DNA from 3 places in the Isoalcanivorax indicus genome. Region 2 is predicted to be linked to each of the others. Evidence: predicted binding sites of a transcription regulator. Region 2 holds the regulator's gene; each other region holds the start of a gene.
What was found. The regulator sigma-54, encoded in region 2, starts transcription at its own class of promoters, with help from an activator protein. The targets are predictions, from matches to a motif close to TGGCACNNNNNTTGCTNT.

Region 1 (7,530 bases), on a different contig from region 2:
GCCAGCGCGGCGACTCTGCAAGCGACTCTGCGAGCGCCTCTGCGAACGCCTCCTGATCGACATGGTTTGACCAGACGGGCGGGGCGACCATCGCCATCCCCAGAGAAAGCAGCAAGGTAATACGAAAGAACATGGATTATCCGGATAATAAAATGCCCTGCCGGACGCGGCAGGGCATAGATGTCACTGGTGCGATACGACTACCGATCAGGCAGTGTACTTGGCCAGTTGCTGGTCAGCTTTCATGATGGACTGAATGCTGGCAAGCACATCTTCTGCGGTCACATTCTCGTGCGGGAAGATGGCAGAGAAATGCTGGTGCAGGGTCTGGTTGAAATGGCCGCGGTCTTCTGCGGAAACACCCATGGACACGGACAGGGCGGTCAGCGCTTCGCCTTCACCCATGGCAATGTCATGTGCCACTTCTTCCAGAACGCCATTCATGGCCAGCAGGCTGCTGCCGCTGTAAGCCAGCGCGCCGCTGGTGTCACAACCGTTGGTACCACTGGTCATGCCGAACGTGGCATTGCCGGAGGTGCCGTTCACGAGTGTGGCGAGAAGATGGATCGGGAGGCCGCTCTGGCCTTCAAACAGCATGTTGCCCCAACCGCAACCCGGGCCGCCCGGTGCGTTTGCAGATGCGGTCATGGATGCGCCCAGCAGTGCGGTAGCCAATACGATTTTCTTCATGTAGGTACTCCTCCGATTAACATTATTTCCCTTGGCAGGCGACGCAGCGCAGCGCAGCCGTGCTCGCTCCATCATAGAGCAGTCACTGTGCGGCGCAATAGCTGTTTAAGACGACAGCATGAAGGTCACAGGCCCATCGTTAACCAGGGCAACTTTCATGTCCGCAGCAAAGACACCGCAGGCGACCTCACCCCCCTGCTCGCGCAGGCAGGTCAGAAAATGCTCATACAGGTACTCGGCCCGTTCCGGCGCGGCGCCATCGCTGAAACCCGGCCGCAGCCCCCGGCGCGTGTCAGCCGTCAGCGTGAACTGGGAGATCACCAGCAAACCGCCCTGCACTTGCATCACATTGCGATTCATACGGCCCTGATCGTCGGCAAACAGGCGATAACCGAGCACGCGCTCCGCCAGACGCTCGACCACGCGCTCATCATCATCCCGGGCAATCCCCACAAACACCAGCAGGCCAGCCCCGATCTCGCCCGTCACCCGGCCATCCACGGTAACGCGAGCCTCGCTGACCCGTTGCAGCAGCACCTTCATCGATGGGTCTCCCCGGCTGCGGCAAAACCGGCCACTGCCGCCACCAGCGCACGCTGCAGACCGGGTTCTGTCGCAGAATGGCCCGCGTCCGGCACCACGGTCAGTTGGCTGCCGGGCCAGGCCTGATGCAGCGTCCACGCCTGCTCCACCGGGCACACCATGTCATAGCGGCCATGGACGATGTGCGCAGGAATCCCCGCCAGCGACGCCATGTGCGACAGGAGACCCGCCTCCGGCATGAAGCCCCCGGCCACGAAGTAATGGCTCTCGATACGTGCCAGCGCCAATGCCCGGGTCTCGAACGAGGCCACCACGCCCGGCGACGGCAGCAGGGTGGCGCAGGCCGCCTCCCAGGCCGCCCAGGCACTGGCAACTGACCGGTCCACCACCTCTTCCGTGAGCCGCTGATGGTAGCGGGTCAGCAAATCCGCCCCGGCGGCGGCAGGCAGCGCATCCCGAAAACGAGCCCAGGCGTCAGGGAATATCCGACTGGCGCCGCCCTCGCGGTACAACCAGTCGATATCCTGCTGACGACACAGAAAGACACCGCGCAAGACCATGCCGGCCACCCGTTGTGGATGGCACTGACCATAGCGCAGTGCCAGCGTCACCCCCCAGGAGCCGCCAAACAGCAGCCAGCGCTCTACACCCAGGGCAACGCGGATACGCTCCATGTCCGCCACCAGATCCGGCGTGGTGTTGGCGGTCAGACTGCCCGACGGCTGCGACTGCCCGGCACCGCGCTGGTCAAAGAGGATGATGCGCCAGTGGCGCGGGTCAAAGTAGCGGCGCATGCGTGGCGAGCAGCCGCCCCCGGGGCCGCCATGCACCACCAGCACCGGCTCGCCGTGCGGGTTGCCCGATTGCTCGATGTAAAGCCGATGGCCGTCACCGACATCCAGCCAGCGCTGGTCCCAGGGCGCCAGGGCAGGATACAGTGCATGCCGGGATACGGGCGTCAGGTCTGCGCTCATCAATCAGATTGCCGTCTCAGGAGGACTGTTCAGTGACGAAGCATACGCCATCATTGCTCGCTTTGCTGGCCCTGACCCTGCTGCTCGGCGGTTGCAGCCAGACACCGCCGGAAGAGGCCATCGAGGCCGCCATCCGGGACATGGCGGACGCTGTCAGCCAGCGCCGAGGCGCCGTGGTCAGCGCACGACTGGCAGAGTCGTTCTCCCTGAGCCAGTACGAGGGACGCTCGCAAATGGACCGCGAGGAAACCCGCCGGATGATGGCCGGGTTGCTGATGCGCTACCCGGATATCCGCGTGATCATTACCCAGGTGTCCGTGACTCCGGACGGGATGCGCGAGGATCGCGCCGAGGCGCGTTTCAACGCGCTGGTGACGGGCGGCACCGGCGGCCTGTTGCCGGAACGGGGACAGCTGTTCCGGGTGGCTTCCGACTGGGAACTGATCGACGGCGACTGGCTGCTGATACGTGCCAGTGCCGCCCGCCTGCTGGAAGGCAGCCCTGACTGAGTCAGACCGACGTCAGTCCTCCACGCTCGCGAGTTCGTCCATGCCCAGTTCCTTGATCTTGCGCGTCAGGGTATTGCGTCCCCAGCCCAGCAGACCGGCCGCATCACGGCGACGCCCGCCGGTGTGGTTCAGGGCCACCTCGATCATGGCCCGCTCAAAGGTCGGCACGGCACTGTCGAGAATGCCACGCTCGCCCGCCGCCAGCGCCCGCTCGGCCCACTGGCGCAGACCCTTTTCCCAGCTGCCGCTGACTTCCGGACGCGCCTCTTGCTGATTCAGCTCCGGCGGCAGGTCATCCACCAGCACTTCACGGCCCGAGGCCATCACCGTCAGCCAACGGCAGGTATTCTCCAACTGACGCACATTGCCCGGCCAGGGCAGTGCGGCCAGATAGCGCTCGGTGTCCGGATGCAGGGTCTTGGCTTCGACTTCCAGTTCGCGACCGGCCCGCTGCAGGAAGTAGCGCGCCAGTCGCGGAATGTCCTCGCGGCGCTCGCACAAGCGCGGGATATGGATGCGGATCACGTTCAGACGGTGGAACAGATCCTCACGGAAGTCACCATCCTTGACCAGCCGCTCCAGGTTCTGGTGCGTGGCCGCAATGATGCGCACGTCCACCTTGATCGGCGTGGTACCGCCAACCCGGTAGAACTCGTTTTCCTGCAACACCCGTAACAGCCGGGTCTGGGCCTCGATCGGCATGTCGCCAATCTCGTCCAGGAACAGGGTGCCCCCATTGGACTGCTCGAAACGACCGATGCGCTGGCTGTTGGCGCCGGTAAAGGCGCCTTTCTCATGGCCAAACAGTTCGGATTCGATCAGATCTCGCGGGATGGCCGCCATGTTCAGCGCCACGAACGCCTTGTCGCGACGCACCGAATGGCGATGGAGGGCATGGGCGACAAGTTCCTTGCCCGTCCCGGACTGGCCATTGATCAGCACCGTGACATTGGAATGCGACAACCGGCCAATGGCGCGAAACACCTCCTGCATGGCTGGCGCTTCGCCGATAATCTCGGCAGGCGGCTCGCTGCTCTCTTCGGCCGGCCCGCCCTTGGCCTCCGCGCGGTGGCGCACGGCACGTTTCACCAGTGCCACCGCTTCATCCACATCAAAGGGTTTCGGCAGGTATTCGAAGGCCCCCCCCTGATACGACGCCACAGCAGAATCAAGATCCGAGTGCGCGGTCATGATGATCACCGGCAGATCAGGGTGCTTGCGTTGCAGCACCTTCAGCATGCGCAAGCCATCTGTGCCCGGCATGCGCACATCGGAAATCAGCACATCCGGTTCATCGGTGCCGGCTTCCAGCGCATTCAGCGCCTCGTCGGCATCCTCGTAACACACCGGACTGAAGCCCTCCTGGCCCAGCGCCTTGTCGAGAACCCAGCGGATCGAACGGTCATCATCAATGACCCAGACTTTTGCCGTCATGGTCTATCACTCTCTATGTTGTACCGGCCAACCCGACCGGTTCCCCCTGCACGCCGCTATCCCTGGCCCCGGGCACCAGGTTCTGGTGTGTGTCCGGTTGTGCTTCCATGGGAAGTAACAGGCTGAACACTGTCTTGCCTGCAGTGCTCTCGCATTCAATCAGGCCGCTGTGCTGGCTGATGATGGACTGGGCAATCGACAACCCCAGCCCTGATCCATTGGCCCGGCCACTGACCATGGGGTAGAACAGGGTTTCCCGCAGTTCCTCGGCAATCCCCGGGCCGTTGTCTTCGATATCCACACGCAGCACCATCCGGTGCCGCACCGCACCAATCGTGTACTGGCGGATCACTCTCGTTCGAAAAATCACCTGCGCCCCGGGCGTGCCCGACTCGGTCAACGCCTGCACGGCATTACGCGCCAGATTCAGAATCACCTGCACCAGCTGGTCCCGGTCTGCCGGGATTTCCGGCAAACTGGTGTCGTAATCCCGGCGCACCCGAACCCCCTCAGGATGCTCCGCCAGCACCAGCTGGCGCACATGCTCCAGACATTCATGGATATTCAGCAGGCGGAAATTCGGCAGGCGGCGCGGCCCGAGCATGCGATCCGCCAGTGACCGCAACCGGTCTGCCTCATCAATGATCACGCGGGTGTACTCCGCCAGCTCCGGGTCCGGCAGGGCCCGTTCCAGCAACTGGGCTGCTCCGCGGATGCCCCCCAGCGGATTCTTGAGCTCATGGGCGACGCCGCGCACCAGCGCCCGCGTGGCCTGATGGGCATGCAGCAGCGCCTCTTCACGGCCAATACGCAGCATCCGGTCCAGCGGTTGCAGCTCCAGCAGCAGACTGGCTGGCTGACCGGGCTCACTGAGTTGAACGACCGAATAGTCCACGGTGATCTCCTGACCCGGCGAGATCATCATCCGCGCCTCCCGGCGCGTGAAGGGATGACCTTCCCCGATGCACCGATGCAGTGCAGCGCTGGCATCCGGGTCCTCAAAAAAACACTCTGGCAGGGGCTGCCCCACCGACCGATGCGCACTGGCAAAGAGCAGGATTTCCGCCGCCGGGTTCAGGTAGCGGATAATCAGCCGCTCATCCAGCATGACGACCGCCGTGGTCAGGTGATCGAGCAGCCGCTTGTGCACGGAAGTCTCTGCATGTCTGGTTTTTGCCATAACAGGGCCAAAGCAAGTTTCAGGCCATCAAACGATGGGCGTGATCACGCGGTTTTCACCCACTTCCGGACATCGGAAGGGCAAGGACTGGACCTATTGTGCACCATTATGGTGCGCTCGCGCCTCACTCTGTGTCATTGCCACCCCGGGACGCGCCCGGACGCAGCAGGGCACTGGGGCGATGCACGAAAACAGTGACCGGGGCCGAGCGCTTCAACACCTTGCCCTCGGCGTCACGCACCTCCACCACCAGTTCATGCGCGCCCCGGTGCGGCCAGTCCAGCGCCATCTGCGCTTCTGGCTCGCCGTTACGCAGCAAGCGCACCTGATGGCCGGGCAAGAGTCCCGGCTCCAGTTCGTAGGTCACCGGCACGGGCTCGACCGGATGGCGTAATGTGGCCTCATGCTCGGGGGAGGTGATGGCCAGGCGCTGGTAGTAGTCCAGTCGCTCCGTCTCATCAGCCCGGGGAGTGGACGGCGGGGAGGCGCCCGCTGGCGGCGGGCGCGGCGACGACGGTGCCGGCACCACATTGGTCGCGCGCGGGGTACGACGCTGCTCCACCGGACGCCCGTCCTGCGGCGGGCGATCACTGAACACGGGCGCGCCATCAGCGCCCCGGGAGCGATAGATCCGGTCGCCAGGGTCCTCGTCCGATGCCTCTTCGGCCTGCACCGGCATGCCAGCCAACAGGCCAACGAGCAGCCCGATCAGCCAGAAAATGCCCGCTCGCTGTTTCATCTGCATCACCTCCGACCCTCATCATACGGCACAAAAAAGCCCCCGCGAGGGGGGCTTTCCTGTAGCGCTGGCTATACCAACCCGGTTACACCGAGTAGTACAGATCGAACTCGACCGGATGCGGGGTCATGTTCAGGCGCTCTACTTCAGCACGCTTCAGGGAGATGTAGCCATCCAGCGCGTCCTTGGTGAACACGCCACCCTGCAGCAGGAAGTCGTGATCGGCTTCGAGGGCATCCAGGGCCATGGTCAGCGTGTGCGCCACGGTCGGGATTTCCTTCGCTTCTTCTGCCGGCAGGTCGTACAGATCCTTGTCCATGGCATCGCCAGGGTGGATCTTGTTCTTGATGCCATCCAGGCCTGCCATCAGCAGGGAGGCGAAGCACAGGTACGGGTTGGCAGACGGGTCCGGGAAGCGGGTCTCGATACGACGCGCTTTCGGGCTGCTGACCCATGGAATCCGGATCGATGCCGAACGGTTACGGGCCGAGTAGGCCAGCATGACCGGTGCTTCGAAGCCCGGCACCAGACGCTTGTACGAGTTGGTGGACGCATTGGTCAGGGCGTTCAGCGCACGCGCGTGCTTGATGATACCGCCGATGTAGAACAGCGCGGTTTCAGACAGGCCACCGTAGAGGTCACCGGCAAACAGGTTCTTGCCGTCCTTGCTCAGGGACTGGTGCACGTGCATACCGGAACCGTTGTCACCGATCAGCGGCTTCGGCATGAAGGTCGCGGTCTTGCCGTAGGCATGGGCCACGTTGTGGATGCAGTACTTCAGGATCTGTACTTCGTCCGCCTTCTTGGTCAGGGTGTTGGCACCCACGCCGATTTCGCACTGGCCTGCTGTGCCCACTTCGTGGTGGTGCACTTCGATAACCAGACCCATCTGCTCCATGGCCGCACACATGGCCGCACGCAGGTCGTGCAGGCTGTCTACCGGCGGCACCGGGAAGTAGCCGCCCTTCACGCCGGGACGGTGACCGATGTTGTTGCGCTCGAAGTCGTCAGCCGACACCCAGGCCGCTTCTTCGGAGTAGATTTCGTACATGGCGCCCTGCATGTCGGACTTCCATTTTACGGAATCGAACACGAAGAATTCCGGCTCCGGCCCGAACAGGGCGGAATCCGCAATCCCGGTGGACTTGAGGTATTCCTCAGCACGCATGGCGATGGAACGCGGGTCGCGCTCGTAGCCCTGCATGGTGGTGGGCTCAACGATGTTGCAACGCAGGTTCAGCGTGGACACATCAGTGAACGGGTCGATCACCGCAGTGTCGTCATCCGGCTGCAGGATCATGTCGGACTCATTGATGCCTTTCCAGCCGGCAATGGAGGAGCCGTCGAACATCTTGCCGTCGGTGAAGAAGTCGTCGTCGATTTCGCTGGCCGGGATGGACACGTGCTGCTCTTTACCACGGCTGTCGGTAAAGCGCATATCGACCCACTTTACGTCGTTCT
Region 2 (7,530 bases):
TTACGGCGCAAGGCACGTTTCGTCATCGACGAGGCTGCCCGCCAGGGCGCCGACGCGGCCGAAGCCGCCATCAGCGCCGGTGAGGGGCTCTCTGTTACCGTACGTCTGGGCGAGGTCGAGACGCTGGAATTCAACCGCGACCGTTCGGTGGTGGTCACGGTGTTTGTCGGTCAATGCAAGGGCAGTGCCAGCAGCAGTGACGACGCCGAGAGCAGTCTGTGCGAAACCGTGGCGGCCGCCATGGCGATTGCCCGGCAGACCGGTGCCGATCCGCACAACGGCCTGGCGCCTGCGGAGGCACTGGCCCGGGACCTGCCTGATCTGGATCTGCACCACCCCTGGTCGCTGACCCCGGAACAGGCGATCGATATGGCACTGGCTTGCGAGAACGCCGGGCGTCGCGATGCCCGTATCGTCAATTCCGAGGGCGCGACGGTGAGCAGTCATGCGGGGGCGCGCATCTATGCCAACAGTCATGGCTTCTGTGATGGCTGGCGCAGCACCCAGCACAGTCTCTCCTGTGTGCTGGTGGCCGAGCAGGACGGTGCCATGCAGCGTGACTACTGGTATGACAGCCAGCGTGACGCCACGGTGTTGCAGGCACCGGAAGTGGTGGGTGAGCGCGCGGCACGGCGTACGCTGGCGCGTCTTGGTGCCAGTCGGCCTGCGACCGCCGAACTGCCGGTGCTGTTCGCGCCGGAGGTGGCCAAGGGACTGATCGGCCATTTCGTCTCGGCGATCAGCGGTGGGGCCCTGTATCGCAAGGCGTCTTTTTTGCGTGACCGGATCGGCAGCCAGGTTTTCCCGGAATGGGTCACAATTCGCGAGCGGCCACACCTGCCGCGGGGCAGCGCCTCAGCGCCGTTCGACAGCGACGGGCTGCCGACGCGGGAGCAGGCGTTCGTGCAGGACGGTGTGCTGGTCAGCTATGCGCTGGGCCTGTATGCCTCCCGGCGACTGGGTATGGCGCCTACCGGCAATGGAGGGGGTGTGCGCAACCTGACGCTGACCCATGGCGAAGAGGACCAGGCCGCGCTGTGCCGACGTATGGATAAAGGTATCCTGATTACCGAGGTGATGGGGCAGGGCGTCAATCTGGTGACCGGGGATTACTCCCGGGGTGCCTCCGGGTTCCGGGTGGAAAACGGCGAGATCGCCGGGCCACTGGAAGAGTTCACCATTGCCGGGCACCTTGGCGAGATGTTTGCCGGTTTGCAGGTCGTGGGGAGCGATGTGGATCGACGGGGCAACATTCATTGCGGCAGCCTGTTGCTGTCGCCGATGAAGATTGCGGGGATCTGATTTTTATTTCAATGGGGGACAGGGATGCAAGGGGAAAACCCATACCAGGAGCCGCAGGCAGAGCTCTTGCCGAAGCAAGACAGGCTGGTGTTATCGATTCATCCGCCAAGGCGCAGAGATATGGGCGCCGGGTGGCGCTGGTTTGTGGATGCTGCGCGCATACTTCGTAGTGCCTGGCTTCCAATTGCTTTCGGTATCTTTCTGCTCTTCTTTCTGTTGATGGCTATCCAGAGTATACCTGTTGTTGGATATATAGCTTCCCAGACGTTGTTTATGCCGTTTTTCGAAGCCGGCATTCTGATGCTTGGCCTGAAGGCGGATGAAGGCCGCCGGGTATCTTTCAAGCATGCGTTTGCGGGCTTTGGGGAAAAATGCCCCCAGCTGCTCCTGATGGGTGTGGTGATGATGGCCGCCCTTCTGGGTTTGACGGCAGTTGGCTGGGTGTTGAACTATCTTGTTTTCCCTGCAACGACCCCGCAAATATATGAGGTGCTGGGGTTCTTCGGGACGTCGGCGGGAGGGCTGGATGAGTCGGGTGATCTCTCCGGCATGGCGGGATACTATGTAATTACGACTCTGGTTTTTCTCGCTTATTTCTCTTTCTTCTGGTTTTCAACGGGTTTGGTTTTTCTGGGAGGAAAGAGTATCCCGGATGCCATCACTGAAAGCATATCGGGGTTCTACAAGAATATTGTTCCTTTTATCTGGTACGGCTGTGTCGCCTTTATAGTGTCGCTTCTGGTGGTCGGCGGTATGACGTTCTTGATGGTTTACCTTGGGGTTTTCGGTGTTGCGGTTTTGATTTTTTTCTTGATTGTGATGATTCTCGTGTTCTTGATGAGTCATTACAGTTCGTTCCGGGACATCTATACTGATACCCTCTGATCCCTGGCGTGGCTGAAGTTCATTTTTTCAGCAGTCAGGGAGGGAGAGGGGTGTCGACGGAGCAATTTCATTGTGGCGACTTCAAGGTCGCCAATGAAGATTGCACAGGACTGATTTTCAATTCAATGAGGGAACAGTGATGCAAGGGGAAAATCCGTATCAACAACCGCAGGCCGATGTGATGCCGTTGCGTGAGGCGTCCGAGATGGCCGTCAACCCGCCTCGGGGGCGTGATATTGGCGCGGGCTGGCGCTGGATTGCCGATGGCTGGCGTGTGTTCAAGAGTGCCTGGGTGCAGATCTTTTTTGGTCTGCTGCTGCTGTGGCTGATCTCCATGGCCATTCAGTGGGTGCCGCTGGTGGGCTTTCTGGCGTCCATGATACTGACGCCTGTATTCAGCGTGGGTCTGCTGGTGCTGGCCTGGAAAGCGGATGAGGGGCAGAGTCCCTCGATCAGCGATATCTTTGCCGGGTTCCAGAACAAGTTTCCGCAGCTGGTCATGCTGGGGCTGGCTTACATGGGGCTGATCCTGGGTGCGGCGCTGATCGTGGGTCTGCTGGCCTATCTGCTGATGGCAGATGCCCTGGTGGCATCCTTTGCCATGCTGGAAGCGATGGAAGAGGGGGGTGCACCGGCCTTCGCCGATGACATGATGTTGCGGCTCGCCCTGCTTGTGCTGCTGTTCATGGCAGTGATGTTGCCGGTCATGGCGATGTACTGGTTTTCACCGGCGCTGGTGTTCTTCGGCAATCGCGGTATCGGCGAGTCGCTCAAGGAAAGCCTGATGGGCTGCCTGAAGAACATCCTGCCGATGTTCTGGTACAGCATCGTCATGATCATTCTGATGATTCTGGCGGTGATTCCGCTGGGCCTGGGGCTGCTGGTGCTGTTGCCGGTGCTGGCGGTGAGCTACTACAGCTCGTTCCGGGATATCTATACCGATACGCTGTAAGTCACTCGCCCTCGTCGAACCGCCGGGCAAACAGGTCGGTGAGTTCGTCGAGGGCTTCTCTCGCCTGTTCGCCTTCCACGCGTACTCCCACCTTGCTGCCCTTGGCGGCGGCCAGCGTCAGCACGCCCATCATGTTACGGGCTTCGACCTCGCGACCATTGCAGCGCAGCAGGATGCTGACCTCGTGACGGCAGGCCACGCTGACCACTTTGGCGGCAGCGCGGGCATGCAGTCCCAGGCGATTGATAACGGGCAGTTCTGCTTCCAGCACAGTGTCGGGCATGCTTATTCCAGTTCCAGATGCCGGATCTGGGCATCCCAGCCAGCCTTGCAGAGACGCTCTGCCAACTGCTCCACCATGTACACAGAGCGGTGGCGGCCGCCGGTGCAGCCGATGGCCACCGTCATGTAGGTGCGATCGTTCGCTTCATAGCGCGGCAGCCAGCGCAGTAGCAGCTGTTCGATATCGTGCAGCAGTTCAGGGGTGTCGCTCTGGCTGCCGAGAAAATCCTGGATCGGTTTCTGGCGGCCGTTAAAGGGGCGCAGGGTGGCATCCCAGTGCGGGTTGGGCAGCATGCGCACGTCGAAGACCAGGTCGGCATCCGGTGGCACGCCATTCTTGAAGCCGAAGGACTCCACCAGCAGCGACAGGCGACCGCTGCGCTGGGCCACACGATCGCGAATCATGTTGCGCAGGGTGTGTGGGTCCATCTTGCTGGTGTCCACCAGCAGGTCTGCGCTGGTCTGGATGCTGGCCAGTAACTCGCCTTCGTGGGCGATGGCTTCCGAGAGCGACATGTCCTGGTCGCTCAGCGGGTGGCGGCGGCGGGTGGCGCTGAAGCGTTTCAACAGGGTGTCGTGGTCGGCATCCAGATAAATGACTTCGCAGGTCAGGCCCTGTTCGCGCACCGCGCGCAGCAGTTCGGAGAAGCGCGGCAGCTGGCTGCGCAGGTTGCGCGCATCGATGCCCACAGCAATGCGTTCAATCTCGCTGCTCTCTTCGCGCAGCTGGGTCGCCAGGGTAGAGAGCAGGCCAAGAGGCAGGTTGTCCACACAGTAAAAGCCCAGATCTTCCAGAGCTTGCAGGGCGGTGGTCTTGCCGGAGCCTGAGCGGCCGCTGAGGATTACCAGTTTCATCGGGTCAGGACGCCAGTCGCAGTTCCGCTTCAGAATCGACGGCCGTGCTGAACAGGTGCGCTGCCGAGGTAGCCTGGCGCAGGCCATCGCGGAATGCGGGCTCGTTGAACAGCGCTGCCAGGTGGCTGAGGGTTTTCAGATGTTGTTCCGGGTTGTCTTCGGGGACCAGCAGTACGAACACCAGGTCCACCGGGCGGCTGTCCACCGCGTCGAAATCAATGGCCTCGGCCAGGCTGACCAGCAGGCCGAGGGGTTTGCTGCATGAGGCCAGCCGGCAATGGGGAATGGCGATGCCTTCCCCGATGCCGGTACTGCCCAGGCGTTCACGCGCAATCAGGGCGTCAAAGACTTCCTGTTCGCTCAAACCGGGACTATCCCGTGTGGCCAGTTCCGCCACCTGGTCGAGCAGACGCTTCTTGCTCACGCCCTGCAGGTGGTAGTGGGTTCGCTCCGGTGTCAGCAGTTCCCGTACGCGCATGATGGGTACTCAGATCTCAGTGTCCGTGGTTACGATTGACCGACTTTTCCTTGTGCTTGAGGATCTGTCGGTCGAGCTTGTCAGTCAGCATGTCGATGGCAGCGTACATGTCGCCAGCCTCGGCAGTGGCGAAGACCTCACCGCCGGCCACCCGAATGGTGGATTCCGCCTTGTGCGTCTTCGGTTCCGGCGACAGGATCACCTGAACACTCGTAATGTGATCAAAATGCCGTTCAAGCCGGGTGAATTTCTCATTGATGTACTCGCGCAGGGCATCGGTGATATCCAGGTGGTGACCGCTGATGTTGATCTGCATGGCTGACTCCTGTACCTGCTTCAGTTGACCGCCTATCCCGCGATCGGTGCCAGCCGGGCCCTGCGTGGGTCAGACCAGCCGCTTGCGCTCGCTGGATGCCGGTATACGCATCGCCTCTCTGTACTTGGCGACAGTGCGTCGCGCCACCTGAATGCCCTGTTCATTGAGCAGGCTGGCCAGCCGGCTGTCGCTCAATGGTTTTTTCGGGCTCTCGGCGGCGATCAGCTTCTTTATGATGGCACGAATGGCGGTGCTTGAACATTCACCTCCGCCTTCGGTGCCCACATGACTTGAGAAGAAAAATTTCAGCTCGAACATGCCCCGGGGCGTGAACATGAATTTCTGGCTGGTGACCCGGGAAATGGTGGACTCGTGCATCTCCACGGCGCTGGCGATATCCGCCAGGACCAGCGGTTTCATGGCCTCCTCGCCGTACTCGAAGAAGTCCTGCTGGACCTCGACGATGCGGGTGGCGACCTTGAGCAGCGTCTCATTGCGGCTTTGCAGGCTCTTCAGGAACCAGCGAGCCTCCTGCAGCTGATTGCGCAGGTAGCTGTTGTCATCGTCACGCAACTGCTTGCTGCCCGCCATGGCGGCGTAACCCGCGTTCAGCCGTACCTTGGGCAGGGCATCGCCGTTCAGCTCGACACGCCAGCGCCGCCCCTGCCGCCGCACGATCACGTCCGGCACGGTATAGGTCTCGGCCTGTTCCACGATGCTGTCGCCGGGGTGCGGGTTGAGGCTGCGCAGCAGACGGATCACCTCCACCAGTTCAGTCTCGGTGACCGCCACCAGACGGCGCAGCTGGGCGTAGTCGCGGCTCTCCAGCAGCGGCAGGTGCTGGGTCAGGCGCAGGGCGGCGTCACGCCAGGGGGTCTCGTCAGGCAGCAGGCGCAGCTGGATGGCCAGGCACTCGGCCAGGTCGCGGGCGGCCACGCCAGGAGGGTCGAAGTGCTGCAGGCGATGCAGCACGGCCAGGACCTCGTCCTCTTCCGGCCACGGCGTCTCGATGCCTGAGGGCAGGCTGCGCCGCGCGGCTTCAGCGATATCCGTGAGGGAGCAGGTCAGGTAGCCGCGATCATCAAGGCTTTCAATGATCGCGTAGGCGATGACGCGGTCGGCGTCGCCCATGGGCGTCAGGTTGAGTTGCCACAGCAGGTGTTCGTCGAGGCTGGCGCTGGCGGCGGTACGCTGCTCCCAGGCTTCCAGGTCGTCCTCGGGGGCGCCCGCGCTCGGGGCCTCGGTGAAGGGGTCCTCCCAGTCGGTATCGACGCCGCTGTCGTAGTCGTCCACCACGGCGTCATCGTTGCCCGTCACTTCACCGGGTTCCAGGGGTTCCTCGCCCGCCGTATCGCTCAGGCTGTCGCTGGCGTAGTCCTCTTCGTCCAGCTCCAGCAAGGGGTTGGCTTCGATGGCTTCCTGGATCTCCAGGCGCAGGTCGAGCGTCGACAACTGCAGCAGGCGGATGGCCTGCTGCAGTTGTGGTGTCATGGTCAGGTGCTGACCGATCTGTATCTGCAGACCTGGTTTCATCTGATGGTGTGTCCCCCGAACGTGTCGCAATAACCGGCAGGGCGGTTAACTGATCTTCACGTCAACAGGGTCCAAGGATAGCAACCAGCAATTTTCGTGCCCATTCTTGAATTCATACGGCGAATGGGCTAGGTCGGCGCTTCATGCACTGTTATGGCGCACTTTTTGCGCCAGTCGGGTGTGTCACAGGCGGAAATCGGCGCCCAGATAGACATCCCGCACCTGCTGGTTGGCAAGGATGGTGTCCGCGTTACCGGCAGCAATGATGTGGCCGCCGCTGACGATATACGCGGTATCGCAGATGGTGAGGGTCTCGCGCACATTGTGGTCGGTGATCAGCACGCCGATACCCCGGTCGCGCAGGTGGGTGATGATGCCCTTGATCTCGTTCACCGAGATCGGGTCTACCCCGGCAAAAGGCTCGTCCAGCAGGATGAAGGCCGGGTCCGTCGCCAGACCACGGGCAATCTCGGCCCGGCGCCGCTCGCCCCCGGACAGGCTCATGCCGAGGCTGTCGCGAATATGCGTGATGCTGAATTCCTGCAGCAGCTGCTCCAGTCGTTCCTGGCGTTCGGCCTTGTTCAGGTCGTTGCGGGTTTCCAGGATCGCCATGATGTTGTCGGCGACACTCAGGCGCCGGAAGATGCTGGCTTCCTGCGGCAGGTAGCCGATGCCACGGCGGGCGCGGCCGTGCATCGGCAGGGCCGTGATGTTGTCGCCGTTGATGCTGATATAGCCGGCATCCGGCGGTACCAGCCCGACAATCATGTAAAAGCAGGTGGTCTTGCCCGCGCCGTTGGGGCCGAGCAGCCCCACCACTTGACCGGCTTCCACCTGAAGCGAGACATCCTCGATCACTCGACGGCCTTTGTAGCTCTTGGCCAGATTGTGCGCGCTAAGCAGGCTCACGGCTGTGTTTCCCTGTTG
Region 3 (7,530 bases), 800 kb from region 2:
GCCCAGTCGCCAGACGATGACCAGCAGCGCACTGTACAGGGGCACGCACATGGCCATATAGAAGTAGAGATCGCGACGGCTGCTGACTTCCAGGGCCGAGGCCTTCTTGGGGCGGAAATAGGAAGCGCCGGCCGGGGTATTACGCGCGCGCCAGAGAAAGATGACCCCGTAGATGCAGGACAACAGCCCGGTGCTGGCAATGGCCCAGCGCCAGCCGTTTTCGCCGCCGAACAGCATCGCAAGGGTTGGCAACGTCATGGCGGCGGCGGCGGAACCGAAATTGCCCCAGCCGCCGTAGACGCCTTCTGCCAGGCCCACTTCGCGGGCCGGAAACCATTCACTGATCAGGCGGATACCGACCACGAATCCAGCGCCGACAAACCCGAGCAGCAGACGGGTCACGGCAAGCTGTTCGTAGGTCGTGGACAGCGCAAACGCCCAGCAGGGCAACGCGGCGATGATCAGCAGCCCGCCGAACACACGCCGGGGACCAAAGCGATCCACCAGTGAACCGATCACCACCCGCGCGGGGATCGTCAGGGCCACATTAAGAATAAGGAGGGCCTTGACCTGATCGCTGGTCAGATCGAACACCTCGCGGATTTCGCCCATCAGCGGGGCATGGGAGAACCACACCACAAAGCTGACAAAGAACGCCATCCAGCTCAGGTGCAGCAGACGGATGCGGGGTTCGGACAGTTTCAGCAGATTGAGTCGCGCGTGCTGTGTAGCCATGAAGTCTCCGTACTCGCGGATATCGAGGACCGGGCCACCCGTCTGGGCACGCTGCATGGAAGGGCACCGGCCACAGACCTGCCCGGCAGGCAATAAAGGCCGGGTGGGTGGGCGCCGTTGCCCGTTGAATCGTTGCGCGCGGCACCATTGCTGCGCGCTGTCCATAACGATGCACGATGTATGCCACATATCCGTGCACGGCATATTCCGTGGCCGCAAGGTGGATTCCGGCGGTGGCATGGGGGGCGCCACGGTGGCGGCGTGCCTTCTTGTGGTGCGCGGTGCACAAGCGTGAAGCAGGCAGACGACGCAGGTGCCGCGCCGTGTACCCGATCAGCGGCGCTCCGGTGGGCGGGCAGAGCGCGCCAGGGCTGCGCTGTGAAGGCGTTTGCCGGGTCCCGGGTGATCCGCAGCAGCAAGCTGGCATAACTCTTGCTCTTTCCCTGGTGTATGCCGCGCCCGGCTCAATGGCGAGCCGCGCGGGGCGCAGAACAGATCACGACGAAATTGCGAGCAAAGGCGCTCACGGCCCGGTCACCTCCGGGCGGTGGGTGCCTTTTTTTTGTGCCTTGTGAAAGGCCGGACAGGTGAAGGAGCGGTGTGTTCATGAGCAAACCGGAACTGGTGGTTATCGGCAACGGTATGGTGGGACAGAGCCTGCTGGAGGCGCTGGCCGCCCGCGAGCATGGCTACAACATCACGGTGTTCTGTGAAGAGCCCCGCCCGGCGTACGACCGGGTGCAGTTGAGCAGCTGGTTCAGTGGGGCGACCACCGAGGACCTGGCGTTGACCACGCTGGCGTTCTTTGATGAGCACGGCATGACGTTGCGGCTGGGGGAGCGCGCAGAGCGGATCGAGCGTGATACCAAAGTGGTGGTCAGCAGCAACGGCGAGCGCGTGCCTTATGACAAGCTGGTGCTGGCCACTGGCTCTTACCCCTTCGTGCCACCGATTCCCGGGAACGATCAGCCGCACTGTCTGGTGTATCGCACGATCGAGGACCTGGAAGCCATTCGTGACAGCGCGTCGGTATCAAAAAGCGGCGTGGTGATCGGCGGGGGGCTGCTGGGTCTGGAAGCCGCCAAGGCGCTCAAGGATCTGGGTCTGGAGACCCATGTGGTGGAATTTGCGCCGCGCCTGATGGCGGTGCAGCTGGACGATGGCGGTGCCCGTTTGCTGCGCCGCAAGATCGAAGCGCTGGGCGTCAAGGTGCACACCAGCAAGGCGACACAACAGATCGTGGCCGGGGAGCAGTCCCGCTACCGGCTGGAATTTGCCGACGGTGAAACGCTGGATACCGACATGGTGCTGTTTTCTGCCGGTATCCGGCCAGCCGATGCACTGGCCCGCGAGGCCGGTCTGGAAACCGGCGAGCGGGGCGGTGTGGTGGTCGACAATGCCTGCCGCACCTCGGACCCGTCGATATTTGCCATTGGTGAGGTGGCGCTCTGGTCCGGGCGCATTTATGGCCTGGTGGCGCCGGGTTATGAAATGGCCCGTGTCTGCGCCGCGCATCTGAGCGGCGATACCGCGCGCGGTTTTGAAGGCGCGGACATGAGCACCAAACTCAAGCTGCTGGGCGTGGAAGTGGGGTCCATCGGTGATGCACACGGTATGGCGCCCGGTGCGACCAGCTGTGTCTTCGAGGATGGCCCGGCGGGTATCTACAAGAAGCTGGTGATCGACGAAAGCGGCAAGAAGCTGCTCGGTGCCGTACTGGTCGGCGATACCGCCGATTACGGCATGTTGCTGCAATACTGCCTCAACGATATGAAACTGCCGGATCAGGCCGCCTCGCTGATCCTGCCTGCGGGGGCCGATAAACCGGCGCTGGGCGTGGATGCACTGCCGGACACGGCGCAGATCTGTTCCTGCAATAATGTCAGCAAGGGCGATCTGTGTGGCGCCATCAGCGGCGGCTGCACCACGGTGGGCGCGCTGAAAAGCGAAACCAAAGCCGCCTCGACCTGTGGCGGTTGCGCAGCGCTGGTGAAGCAGGTGCTGGATGCCGAACTGATTCGCCAGGGTGTGGAGGTCAACAACCACATTTGTGAACATTTTGCCTACAGTCGGCAGGAGCTGTACCACCTGGTGCGGGTGCATGGCATTCGCACGTTCGACGACCTGCTGGGCCAGTTCGGACAGGGGCGCGGTTGCGACATCTGCAAGCCGGCGGTGGCCTCGATCCTGGCCTCCTGCTGGAACGAATTCCTGCTCAAGCCGGAGCATGTCGGCCTGCAGGACACCAATGACAACTTCCTCGCCAACCTGCAGAAGGATGGCACCTACTCGGTGGTACCGCGCGTGCCTGGCGGTGAAATCACACCGGAAAAGCTGATCGTGATCGGCGAGGTGGCGCAGAAGTATGACCTGTACACCAAGATTACCGGTGGTCAGCGCATCGATATGTTTGGCGCGCGCGTGGAGCAGCTGCCGCTGATCTGGGGTGAGTTGATTGAAGCCGGTTTTGAATCCGGGCATGCCTACGGTAAATCACTGCGCACCGTGAAATCCTGTGTCGGTAATACCTGGTGTCGTTATGGCGTACAGGATTCCGTGGCCATGGCGATCTTTGTGGAACAGCGTTATCGCGGGCTGCGTTCGCCGCACAAGCTGAAGATGGCGGTGTCCGGTTGCACCCGTGAGTGTGCCGAAGCGCAGAGCAAGGATGTCGGCGTGATCGCCACCGAGAAAGGCTGGAACCTGTATCTGTGCGGCAATGGCGGCATGCGCCCGCGCCATGCGGAGCTGTTTGCCAGCGACCTGGATGACCAGACCCTGATCCGCTATATCGATCGTTTCCTGATGTTCTATATCCGCACGGCGGATCGCTTGCAACGGACCTCCGTGTGGCGCGACAACCTGGAGGGCGGCCTGGAATACCTGCAGGACGTCATCATCAATGACTCGCTCGGCATCGCCGGAGAGCTGGAAGCGCAGATGCAGTCGGTGGTCGATACCTATGTTTGCGAATGGAAACGCACCATCGAAGACGCCGAGGCCGTGAAGCGCTTCAACGCGTTCGTCAACGACGACACACCGGACGAACATATCGTCTATGTGCGCGAACGGGGTCAGAAACGTCCTGCGCGACCGGAAGAAAAACAACGGTTGCGTGTCACCGAGGAAAAGGGAGAGCCGGCATGAACGTCAAGGCCAATGTAGTGGGCTGGGAAGACATCTGCGGGACGGCCGATGTGGTGCGTGGCACCGGCGTGGCCGCGCGCGTGAATGGCATGCAGGTGGCGCTGTTTCATACCGATGATGGCTTCTTTGCTGTCGGCAACCATGATCCGTTCAGTGACGCCAATGTGCTGGCACGGGGCATAGTCGGGGATATCGGTGGCAAGCTGGTGGTGGCCTCGCCGGTGTACAAGCAGCATTTTTGCCTGCACACCGGCATCTGCCTGGAAGACATGACGGTGTCGGTGCCGGTGTGGCCCGTAACGGTACGCGACGGTCGCATCCTGATCGCCGCACAGCCTGCGGCGGCCTGAATGTCGATGAAAGCCCCCCTCGTCATTATTGGCAACGGCATGGCGGCGACGCGTTTGCTGGAAGAGCTGCTGGCCCTCGCACCGGAGCGCTATGCGATTACTGTGGTCAGCGCTGAAGCGGCTCCGGGTTACAACCGTGTGTTGCTGTCGCCGGTGCTCAGCGGTGAGCAGAACGAGGCGTCGGTGGTGACTCACGACACGGACTGGTACCGGCGGCACGATATCCGACTGATTGCCGGCGATCCCGCCGTGCGTATCGAACGCCGTCGCCGTCAGGTGGTCACCGCCAGTGGCGAGGTACTGCCTTATCAACGTCTGGTGCTGGCGACGGGTTCGCGCCCCCGGCGTCTTGCCTGCGACGGCAGTGAGCTCGACGGCATCATGACCTTCCGCGACCTTCGGGACACGCGCGCCCTGATCCAGGCCAGCCGCGAAGTGCGCGCTGCCGTCGTCATTGGTGGCGGCTTCCTGGGTATCGAGGCTGCCGAGGGGCTGCGCCAGCGCGGTGTTGCCGTGACGCTGGTGCACTCCGGACCGGGTTTGCTCAACCGGCAACTGGATGCCGAAGCCAGCGAACTGCTGGCACGGGATCTGACCCGCCGTGGTCTGCAGCTGTGCCTCAATGCGCGCACCCGCGCCTTTATCGGGCGCCGCGAGGACAACCGCGTGCGCGCGGTGGCGCTGATGGACGGGCAGACCTTGCCAGCGGACCTCGTGGTGCAGGCCATCGGTATTCGCCCGGACATATCGCTGGCCGAAGACGCCGGGCTGGCCTGCCGACACGGCGTGCTGACCGACGACACCCTGCAAACCTATGACCCGACGATCTATGCCGTGGGGGAGTGTGTCGAGCATCGCCACCGGACCTTCGGCCTGGTGGCGCCGCTTTACGAACAGGCGCGGGTCTGCGCCGCGCATCTGGCAGAAATGGGCCATCGCCGCTACGCCTGGCGTGACACGGCCACACGGCTGAAAGTCAGCGGCGTTTCGCTGTTTTCCGCTGGTGAGCGGGAAGGGGATGCCACCCTGTACTGGCGTGATCCCGTCTCCGGCCATTATCGACGCCTGTGGCTTGACGGTAACCGTCTGGCGGGCGTCGTGCTGTATGGCGACACCAGCGCCGGTGCCTGGTACGGAAAACATATCGGTGAAGATATTTCTCCCTGGCGTGACACGCTGTTGTTTGCAGAACGACTTCCGGAGGTGGCGGCATGAGCGCGACAGACAACGTCTGCACAACCTGCCCCTATTGCGGCGTCGGTTGCGGCGTCACCATGCAACGCCAGGACGATGGCTGGCAGGCGCAGGGCACCGGCAGTCATCCTGCCAATCTCGGTCGCCTGTGCGTCAAGGGCAGTGCCCTGGGTGAAACGGTCGGCTTGCGTGAGCGGCTGCTGTATCCCGAGATCAACGGCTGCCGGGTGGACTGGGACCAGGCGCTGGACACCATCGCCGTGCGGATGCGCGAGGCGATAGAGACGCATGGTCCGGAAGCGGTCGGTTTTTACGTGTCCGGTCAGTTGCTGACCGAAGACTATTATGTGGCCAACAAGCTGATGAAGGGCTTTATCGGCGCCGCCAACATCGACACCAATTCGCGCCTGTGCATGTCCAGCGCGGTGGCCGCGCACAAGAAGACGCTGGGTGCGGATGCCGTGCCGGGCAGCTATCGTGATCTGGAACTGGCGGATCTGGTGATACTGGTCGGCAGCAACATGGCATGGACGCACCCGGTGGTGTATCAGCGCATTGTCGCCGCGCGCGAGGCGCGTCCGGACATGAAAGTGGTGGTGATCGATCCGCGTGCGACCGCCACTTGCGATCTGGCCGATCTGCATCTGCCGTTACAGGCCGGGGCAGACGGCTATCTGTTTGCCGGGCTGCTGGCCTGGCTGGCGCGCGAGAAAGCGCTGGACCACGATTACATCAATGCGCACACCGTTCAGTTCGACGACACCCTGGCGGCGGCCGAAGCCGCCTGCCCGGATCTTGCGTCGGTGGCCGCGGCGTGCGCCCTGTCAGAAGCAGAACTGGAAAAGTTCTATCAATGGTTCCGCGATTGCCCGCGTACCGTGACGGTGTTTTCCCAGGGCATCAATCAGTCGGATACCGGCGTCGACAAGGCCAGTGCCATCATCAACTGCCATCTGGCGACCGGCCGTATCGGGCACCCCGGGGCCACGCCGTTCTCCATCACCGGCCAGCCCAACGCCATGGGGGGGCGCGAAGTCGGCGGCCTGGCAAATATGCTGGCCGCGCACATGGGGTTTGAGCCGGCATCGCGCGATCGCGTGGCCCGCTTCTGGGGAACGGAACGGCTGGCACGCTCGCCGGGTTTCAAGGCGGTGGACCTGTTCCGCGCGGTGGGCGAGGGGCGCATCAAGGTCATCTGGATCATGGCCACCAACCCGGTAGTGTCCATGCCGGAAGCGGATCTGGTGCGTGCCGCCCTGGCCCAGTGTCCTACGGTGATCGTGTCTGATTGCGTGTCGGACACCGACACACTGCGCATGGCGCATATCCGTCTGCCCGCCGCGGGCTGGGGCGAAAAAGACGGCACCGTGACCAACTCCGAACGGCGTATTTCCCGCCAGCGTGCGTTCCTGCCCTTGCCGGGCGAAGCGCGTCCGGACTGGTGGATCATGACGCAGGTGGCGCAGCGCATGGGTTACGGGCACGCCTTCGACTATGAAAAGCCGGCCACCATTTTCCGTGAGCATGCCGCCTTGTCCGGTTTCGAGAACCAGGGCGAACGTGCCTTCGATATCGGTGCGCTGGCGCAGATCAGCGACGCCGATTACGAACACCTTTTACCTGTCCAGTGGCCGGTCAGTCTCCTTGGTCCGGGTGATCACGGTGCTGTGGGCACCGAGCGCCTTTTTGCTGACGGCCACTTTTTTTATTCCGACGGGCGCGCCCGTTTCGCACCCGTCACACCACGCTTGCCGCAGGCGGCGGTCAGTCGCGACTGGCCATTGCTGCTCAACAGCGGCCGGTTGCGCGACCAGTGGCACACCATGACGCGTACGGCCCGCGCTGCACGCCTGCTCAGCCATACCAGCGAGCCCTTTGTTGCGGTGCACCCGGATGACCTGGCCGACGCGGGGCTGCGCGACGGTGATCTGGTGTATGTGCAGAGCCCGCAGTCACGGTGTGTGGTCACGGCGCGCGCCAGCGACGACCAGCAGCGCGGCCACGTATTCATGCCGATTCACTGGAACGACTGTTTTGCCAGTGCTGCGCGGGTGGATGCCCTGGTGGCGGCGATTTGCGATGCTGAATCCGGCCAGCCCGCATT

Region 1: the regulator sigma-54 is predicted to act here: its motif matches at 5,340-5,357, upstream of glnL (nitrogen regulation protein NR(II)).
Region 3: the regulator sigma-54 is predicted to act here: its motif matches at 1,157-1,174, upstream of nirB (nitrite reductase large subunit NirB).

Annotation. Positions count from the first base shown of each region.
Region 1 is NZ_QGMP01000003.1:76,667-84,196, reverse strand. It holds gene DKW65_RS13850 (Lnb N-terminal periplasmic domain-containing protein) at 1-133, opposite strand, end outside; gene DKW65_RS13845 (DUF3015 domain-containing protein) at 208-690, opposite strand; gene dtd (D-aminoacyl-tRNA deacylase) at 796-1,233, opposite strand; gene pip (prolyl aminopeptidase) at 1,230-2,207, opposite strand; gene DKW65_RS13830 (nuclear transport factor 2 family protein) at 2,240-2,716, shown strand; gene glnG (nitrogen regulation protein NR(I)) at 2,729-4,150, opposite strand; gene glnL (nitrogen regulation protein NR(II)) at 4,164-5,330, opposite strand; gene DKW65_RS13815 (DUF4124 domain-containing protein) at 5,455-6,069, opposite strand; gene glnA (glutamate--ammonia ligase) at 6,155-7,530, opposite strand, start outside.
Region 2 is NZ_QGMP01000001.1:2,467,812-2,475,341, reverse strand. It holds gene pmbA (metalloprotease PmbA) at 1-1,302, shown strand, start outside; gene DKW65_RS11190 (BPSS1780 family membrane protein) at 1,327-2,187, shown strand; gene DKW65_RS11185 (BPSS1780 family membrane protein) at 2,327-3,139, shown strand; gene DKW65_RS11180 (HPr family phosphocarrier protein) at 3,141-3,422, opposite strand; gene rapZ (RNase adapter RapZ) at 3,425-4,276, opposite strand; gene ptsN (PTS IIA-like nitrogen regulatory protein PtsN) at 4,281-4,754, opposite strand; gene hpf (ribosome hibernation-promoting factor, HPF/YfiA family) at 4,771-5,070, opposite strand; gene DKW65_RS11160 (RNA polymerase factor sigma-54) at 5,140-6,603, opposite strand; gene lptB (LPS export ABC transporter ATP-binding protein) at 6,787-7,512, opposite strand; gene lptA (lipopolysaccharide transport periplasmic protein LptA) at 7,509-7,530, opposite strand, start outside.
Region 3 is NZ_QGMP01000001.1:1,668,818-1,676,347, reverse strand. It holds gene DKW65_RS07635 (NarK family nitrate/nitrite MFS transporter) at 1-735, opposite strand, end outside; gene nirB (nitrite reductase large subunit NirB) at 1,342-3,882, shown strand; gene nirD (nitrite reductase small subunit NirD) at 3,879-4,232, shown strand; gene DKW65_RS07620 (NAD(P)/FAD-dependent oxidoreductase) at 4,233-5,447, shown strand; gene DKW65_RS07615 (nitrate reductase) at 5,444-7,530, shown strand, end outside.